Regions from separate parts of the Bradyrhizobium sp. FW305-F6 genome, predicted to be linked through region 1. Evidence: predicted binding sites of a transcription regulator. Region 1 holds the regulator's gene; the other holds the start of a gene.
The links. The regulator LexA, encoded in region 1, represses DNA repair genes until DNA is damaged. The targets are predictions, from matches to a motif close to TGTTCNNNNTGTGTTCNG.

Region 1 (3,572 bases):
GGAATACCACCCTTCGGACTCATGAATCCGTTGGGGACTTCTACATTGGACTGACGACGTGCTGGGCAAAACCTACCTTACAAAGCAAGCCTCTCTCCTGCTTGAATTCGCCAGAACCACCTCGGATTCGGACCTATCTGCCAAGCTCATCAGCAAGGCGGCCGACCTGAAATCCCAGGCCGATCCGCTGCCCGACAAGGATCAAGGCCCCAGGGCGCCGGACGTCGAGCGGGACCGGCGGAGCGGGAGTTGACCGATGCCGGCCGTGGCGCTCGTCCTTCTTGTCCTCGTCATGGCGATCCTCGTGCCGGTCTTTCTCGCCTGCCGGATCCTGCCGCGACGGACGTGAGCTGCATTCCACACGAGCGAGATCACGCACGACATTCCGCGGGCGGCTTTGCCTCACGCGCCTCCTCGGCTAGAACACTGCGGCCCCATAGCCGATGTGCTCAGCAGGAGTTCACCCGTGGCCTTGATGCCGGTTTCTGACGCGCTCGCGGCGGTGCTGGCCGATGCCGAGCCGCTGGCCGAAGAGACGGTTGCCCTCGACCAGGCCTACCATCGCGTGCTCGCGCGCGACCTCGCGGCGCGGCGCACGCAACCGCCCGAAGCGATGTCGGCGATGGACGGCTACGCGGTGCGCGCGGCCGACGCAGCCACGATCAATTCCAGGCTTAATGTGACCGGCGAGGTCGCAGCCGGCCGTCCGTTCGCCGGAACAGTCGGCCCCGGCGAAGCCGTGCGAATCTTCACCGGGGGCGTCATTCCCGACGGCGCCGACGCGGTGGTGATCCAGGAGGACACCGTCGCGGACGGCAGCGGCGTCACGATCAAGGAGGCCGCGATTCCCGGGAGGCACATCCGCCCCGCCGGCGTCGACTTTGCTGAAGGCGACGTGCTGCTGCGCAAGGGAACTCGTCTCACCGAGCGCGATCTCGCGCTCGCCGCCGCAATGAACCACCCGCACCTTGCCGTCTGCCGTCGTCCGAAGGTCGCGATCCTCGCCACCGGAGACGAACTCGTGACGCCCGGCACCAGGCCGGGACCCGGCCAGATCGTCTATTCCAACGGCTATGCCCTGCATGCGCTGGCGCGCAGCGAGGGCGCCGAGACCATCGACCTCGGCATTGCCGCCGACACGCTGGAATCCACGTCCGCGGGCATCCGCCGGGCCCGCGAGCGCGGTGCCGACATCCTGGTCACGACCGGCGGTGCGTCGGTCGGCGACCACGACCTGGTCCAGCAGGCGCTGAGAGACGAAGGCATCGCGATGGCGTTCTGGAAGATCGCGATTCGGCCGGGCAAGCCGATGATGCACGGACGGCTCGACGCCATGCGCGTGATCGGCCTGCCGGGCAATCCCGTCTCATCCTACGTGTGCGCCTTCCTGTTCATGGTGCCGCTGATTCGTGCGCTGTCGGGCCGCTCCAACATTCGTCATCAAAGAGAGCGCGCCGTGCTGGGCCGCGACCTCGGTGCCAACGACCAGCGCGAGGATTACCTGCGCGCACGCCTGGAGCTGCGCGAGGACGGCACACCCGTCGCCGTCCCCGTCAATCATCAGGACTCTTCGCTGCTTGCGAATCTCGCTGCGGCACAGGTACTTCTCGTGCGCGCACCATTCGCGCCGAAGGCTGAGGCCGGCACGCCTTGCGAGGTGCTGCGGCTTCCGGTCTGAGCTCCGGGCCCGCACGTATTCCGCGAGCCTCGCCCCGTTCACCGTAAATTAAGCAGTTGCGGAACACATATCGAACATATAGGGTCCGTTCATGATTTGTTTCGAGGATGTAGCGGCTTATTGCCGAATTCATCGTCTCGGAATCGAACGACATCAACCGGGGGACTTAGGTCGAGATGTTGACGCGCAAACAATACGAGCTTCTGCGGTTCATCAGCGAGCGTCTGAAGGAAAGCGGCGTGCCGCCGTCCTTCGACGAGATGAAGGATGCGCTCGACCTGCGCTCGAAGTCGGGCATTCATCGCCTGATCACGGCGCTCGAGGAGCGCGGCTTCATCCGCCGCCTCCCCAACCGCGCCCGTGCCATCGAGGTGATCAAGCTGCCCGAGCTCCAGGCCGCCGCCGGCAATCGCCGCGGCTTCACCCCGAGCGTCATCGAGGGCAATCTCGGCAAGGTGCGCGCGAGCTCCAGCCCGCCCGCGGACGAGGGTGAACGGCCCGTAGCGGTGCCGGTGATGGGTCGCATCGCGGCCGGCACGCCCATCGAGGCGTTGCAGACCCGCAGCCACACCATCAGCGTGCCGCCCGACATGCTCGGCTCGGGCGAGCATTATGCGCTCGAGGTGCGCGGCGATTCGATGGTCGAGGCCGGCATCCTCGACGGCGACATGGCGCTGATCCAGCGCAACGAGAGCGCCGATACCGGCGACATCGTGGTCGCGCTGATCGACGACGAGGAGGCCACGCTCAAGCGCTTCCGCCGCCGCGGCGCCTCGATCGCGCTCGAGCCTGCCAATGCCGCCTACGAGGTGCGCATCCTGCCGCCGAACCGCGTGAAGATTCAGGGCAAGCTGATCGGGCTCTATCGAAAGTACTGAGCTTATCGAGCACGCCGCGCGCTTTCGACCGGCACCCTCGCTCCAAGATTGGAGCGGACGCTTCGTCCGCTTCGGCTGGATGGTCCCTCTGGTTCTGCGCTGACTGTCCGGCCCCTCCTTCTGCGCGACTTCCTGGTTCGCAAGCGCAGGCGTGCAGTCATTTCGCGCCAACCATCCGAGTTGATGCCGGCCGTCGCTGATCCGCGCTGCCGAATGCATCGACGCGCAGTTTGTTCCTAATCGCGCCGAGAAAGATAATGTGATCGCGTGCTGCGGACGCGAGCCGCAGATTTGCCCATAACCAAGCAGAGCGTCGCAGGCTCACTCTGAGAGAGGCCTGCGCCTCGAAGAGACGCGGGTCGCCATCTTCGCATGAGGAGCACCCGATGTGTGACTATAGCCTGCATGCCGTCGCGACACGCCCCGCCGAAGTCGGCGAGACGATCGTCACGACAACCTTCCGCGGCACCTCGACGCGCGGCTTCGCCTCCGCAGCCGATCTCTCCGTCGCGGTCTGCCTGCTGCCGGGAACGGAGCTCGCCTTCGCCGACAACGTCCGCTACGACAATCGCTGGATCTGGACGCGCACCGTCAACTCACGCGTCGGCAAGTTCGGCAAGATCGACCCGCACATTCCCGATCGGCATCACGATGCGATCGAATTCCCCGACGGCAGATACGTGCTGGTGACACAGCTCGTCGAAGGCCAGCGCGCAACCGTGCTGCAACTGCCAGTGACCCAGGCGGTGGGCGAACGCGAGCACAAGCCGCAGATCGTCGCCGACACGCGGTCCCCGATCGCACGCCAGCCGATCGGCTGATCGGTCGAGGCCCCCGGCGGATCGGTCGAGGGCCGGAAGTTGAAATGCCATCGCCGGCCGAGGCCGGCGAGATGGTATGGTTTGCGTCCTGCGCAGTCTCGCCGGACCGCCGCCCCGCATCGATCCTCAATCGTCAGCCTGCAAGTCGGTCTCCGATGGCGTTGCATCCCGGCTGCGCGGCGCGACCGTCCTCGG
Region 2 (3,572 bases), 2.1 Mb from region 1:
CTTGTGCTGCTCGAAGCCATAGCCGGGACAGTCCTGCGCCAGCGCGCACATCAGCCGGTCGCGGGTGACCTTGGCCACGATAGAGGCTGCCGCGATCGACAGCACGATGCCGTCGCCGCCGATCACGGCCTCGCAGTCGCAATTGGTGTCGAGCCGGTCGCGGCCGTCCACGAAGACGTGCCTCGGGGTCTCCGGCAGAGCCACCACGGCGCGCTTCAGCGCCCATAGCGATGCCCGCAGGATGTTGTCGCGGTCGATTCGCGCCGGCGAGGCGACGGCGACCGAGACCTGCGCCGTGGCGCATATCTTGTCGAACAGCTTTTCGCGCTCCTCGGCGGTCAGGCGCTTGGAATCGTCGATGCCGCGCGGGATGCGGTCGGGGTCGAGAATCACCGCGGCGGCCACCACCGGGCCGGCCAGCGGCCCGCGGCCGGCCTCGTCGCAGCCGGCGATCGGCCAGACGCCGCGCTTGATCAGCGCGCGCTCGCGGCGAAAGCTGGGGGCCGCAACGGCAATGATGCCTTTCTTGCCGGCAGGAACCTTCGCCACATCGGCCGCAGAAATCTTGGCCTTGGCTGGCACAGCCTTGTTCGCGGCCTTTTTCTTCGGCGCGGCTTTGGCTGGGGTCTTGGCGGAGGAGTCCCGAATCATGGCCGGGATCGTGCGCCAGGGGGCTTCGCCAGCGCAACCCTGAACCCAGGATATTCCCGCTATTCAGGCCGCCACTGCCAGCTGCCGCTCAAAACAGGCTGAGCTGATCGCCGTTCCGCTTTGGCCGGGCAAAGTGGTCCGTCGTCAGCTTGGAACGCCGCTTGTTGAGGCCGAGCCGCTCGCAGGCGATCTCGAAGCGGCGGCCGATGGTCCAGGCCATCGGTCCCGTGCCCTTCATCCGCTCGCCCCATTTGGCGTCGTAGTCGCGCCCGCCGCGCATGTCGCGGATCAGGGTGAAGACGTGGCGATAGCGGTCCGGATAGTTCGCCATCAGCCATTCGCGGAAGAGATCGCGGACCTCCAGCGGCAGCCGCAGCAACACATAGGCGGCTTCCTTGACGCCAGCATGGGCGGCGGCATCGAGGATGCGCTCGATCTCGGAATCGTTCAGCGCGGGGATCACGGGCGCAACCATCACGGTGGTCGGAATGCCGGCCTCCGAGAGCTGTTTGAGCGCCTCCAGCCGCTTCGTCGGCGTCGAGGCCCGCGGCTCCATGGTCCGCGCCAGCTTCGGATCAAGCGAGGTCACTGAGATCGCGACCTTGGCGAGATTGCGCTTGGCCATCCGCTGGAGAATGTCGATGTCGCGCAGGACCAGCGCCGATTTGGTGACGATGCCGACGGGATGCGAGGCGCGCTCCAGAACCTCGAGGATGCCGCGCATGATCTTCCGCTCGCGCTCGATCGGCTGATAGGGATCGGTGTTGGTGCCGATCGCAATCGTCCGCGGCTCGTAGCCGGCGGCGGCGAGCTCCTTCTCGAGCAGCGCCGGCGCCTCTGGCTTGGCGAACAGCTTTGACTCGAAATCCAGCCCCGGCGACAGGCCGAGATAGGCGTGGGTCGGCCGCGCGAAGCAATAGACGCAGCCATGCTCGCAGCCGCGATAGGGATTGATCGAGCGGTCGAAGCCGATGTCGGGGGAATCATTGCGGGTGATCACCTTGCGCGAAGTGTCGATAGCGACAGTGGTCTTGAACGGCGGCAGCTCGTCCAGGCTCTGCCAGCCGTCATCGAAAGCGACGCGGGCCTCGGCCTCGTAGCGGCCGCTGGCGTTCGACTGGGCGCCCCGCCCTCGCCTCCGCGCGCGCTCGATGGCGACGCCAAGCTCAGGGAAATCCGAAGGCGCACCCGCCGGCTCGGAGGGCGCCGTGACCGGCGGGTGCTTGAGAGCATGAGAGGATGCTGGACTCATGAAGCCAAGATAGCATGTGAACGGAACAAATCAAGAACACAAACCAAAAACGTGAAAACAACCCCATGCAAAGTAGAGCTGCCCAAACTTCGCGCGCTCGCCTTTGACCTCACGCAACATGGCCGTCACGACCATCCCGTTTCATGCCCGAAGGATCGATCGCCCCGGAACCGGGTTGGTGACGATCGCGAAGTGAAGGTTGGCAGGAACATGACAATCCAGCAAAAAACGGCCGAAGCGAGCAGCGACCTCGATCTGCTCGATCGCTATTGGCGCGCCGCCAACTACCTCTCCGTCGGGCAGATCTACCTGCTCGACAATCCGCTGCTGCGCGAGCCCCTGCGGCCCGAGCACATCAAGCCGCGTCTGCTCGGACATTGGGGCACGACGCCGGGGCTGAACTTCATCTATGCCCATCTCAATCGCGTGATCCGCGCGCTGGACCTCAGCGTCATCTATGTCTGCGGCCCCGGTCATGGCGGACCGGGCATGGTCGCCAACACTTATCTCGAGGGCAGCTACAGCGAGATCTACCCCGAGATCGCCCGCAACGCGGACGGATTACGCAAGCTGTTCAGGCAGTTCTCATTCCCCGGCGGCATCCCGAGCCATGCGGCGCCGGAAACGCCGGGCTCGATCCACGAGGGCGGCGAGCTTGGCTATGCGCTGGTGCACGCCTATGGCGCTGCATTCGACAACCCCGATCTGATCGTCGCCTGCGTGGTCGGCGACGGCGAGGCCGAGACCGGCCCGCTCGCCGCGTCCTGGCACTCCAACAAGTTCCTGAACCCCGCCCATGACGGCGCGGTGCTGCCGATCCTGCATCTCAACGGCTACAAGATCGCAAATCCCACCGTGCTGGGGCGGATGAAGGATGCGGAGATCCGCGATCTGTTCCGCGGGTTCGGCCATGAGCCCCTGTTCGTCGAAGGCGATGATCCCAGATTAATGCACCAGGCTATGGCGGATGCACTCGACGTCGCGTTGACGAGCATCCGCTCGATCCAGCAGCACGCCCGCGACGGGCGGACAAGCGTCGAGCGGCCGCGCTGGCCGATGATCGTGCTGCGCAGCCCAAAGGGCTGGACCGGCCCGAAAGAGGTCGACGGCAAGAAGGTCGAGGGCTTTTGGCGCGCGCACCAAGTGCCGGTCGCAGGCTGCCGGGAAAATCCGGCGCATCTGAAAATCCTCGAAGACTGGATGCGCAGTTACGAGCCCGAAGAGCTGTTCGATGCGAACGGCGCGCTCATTCCCGAGCTTCAGGCGCTCGCGCCCGAAGGCGTCAGGCGCATGGGCGCCAACCCGCATGCCAACGGCGGCCTGTTGAAGAAGGAGCTGAAGCTGCCGGACTTTCGCAGCTTCGCGGTGGACGTGCCGCAGCCTGGCGAAGTCATTGCCGAAGCGACGCGCGAGCTCGGCAAGTTCCTGCGCGATGTCATCCGCCTCAACGAGAAGGAGCGTAACTTCCGCATCATGGGCCCGGACGAGACCGCGTCAAACCGCCTCGATGCCGTGTTCGAGGCGACCGAACGGGTGTGGATGGAGCCGACCGAACCCTACGACGTGCATCTCGCCCAGGACGGCCGCGTGATGGAGGTCTTGAGCGAGCATCTCTGCCAGGGCTGGCTCGAGGGCTATCTGCTGACGGGACGGCACGGCTTCTTCTCGT

Region 2: a site for LexA is predicted at 1,925-1,942, ahead of AC3WLX_RS10435 (PA0069 family radical SAM protein). Genes of this name have one in related genera too.

The regions. Positions count from the first base shown of each region.
Region 1 covers NZ_JBYSYD010000001.1:23,636-27,207, reverse strand. The annotation lists gene AC3WLX_RS00130 (hypothetical protein) at 59-253, shown strand; gene AC3WLX_RS00125 (molybdopterin molybdotransferase MoeA) at 467-1,678, shown strand; gene lexA (transcriptional repressor LexA) at 1,855-2,556, shown strand; gene AC3WLX_RS00115 (hypothetical protein) at 2,943-3,377, shown strand; gene AC3WLX_RS00110 (ComEC/Rec2 family competence protein) at 3,504-3,572, opposite strand, start outside.
Region 2 covers NZ_JBYSYD010000001.1:2,164,698-2,168,269, forward strand. The annotation lists gene rnhB (ribonuclease HII) at 1-651, opposite strand, end outside; gene AC3WLX_RS10435 (PA0069 family radical SAM protein) at 740-1,903, opposite strand; gene AC3WLX_RS10440 (phosphoketolase family protein) at 2,114-3,572, shown strand, end outside.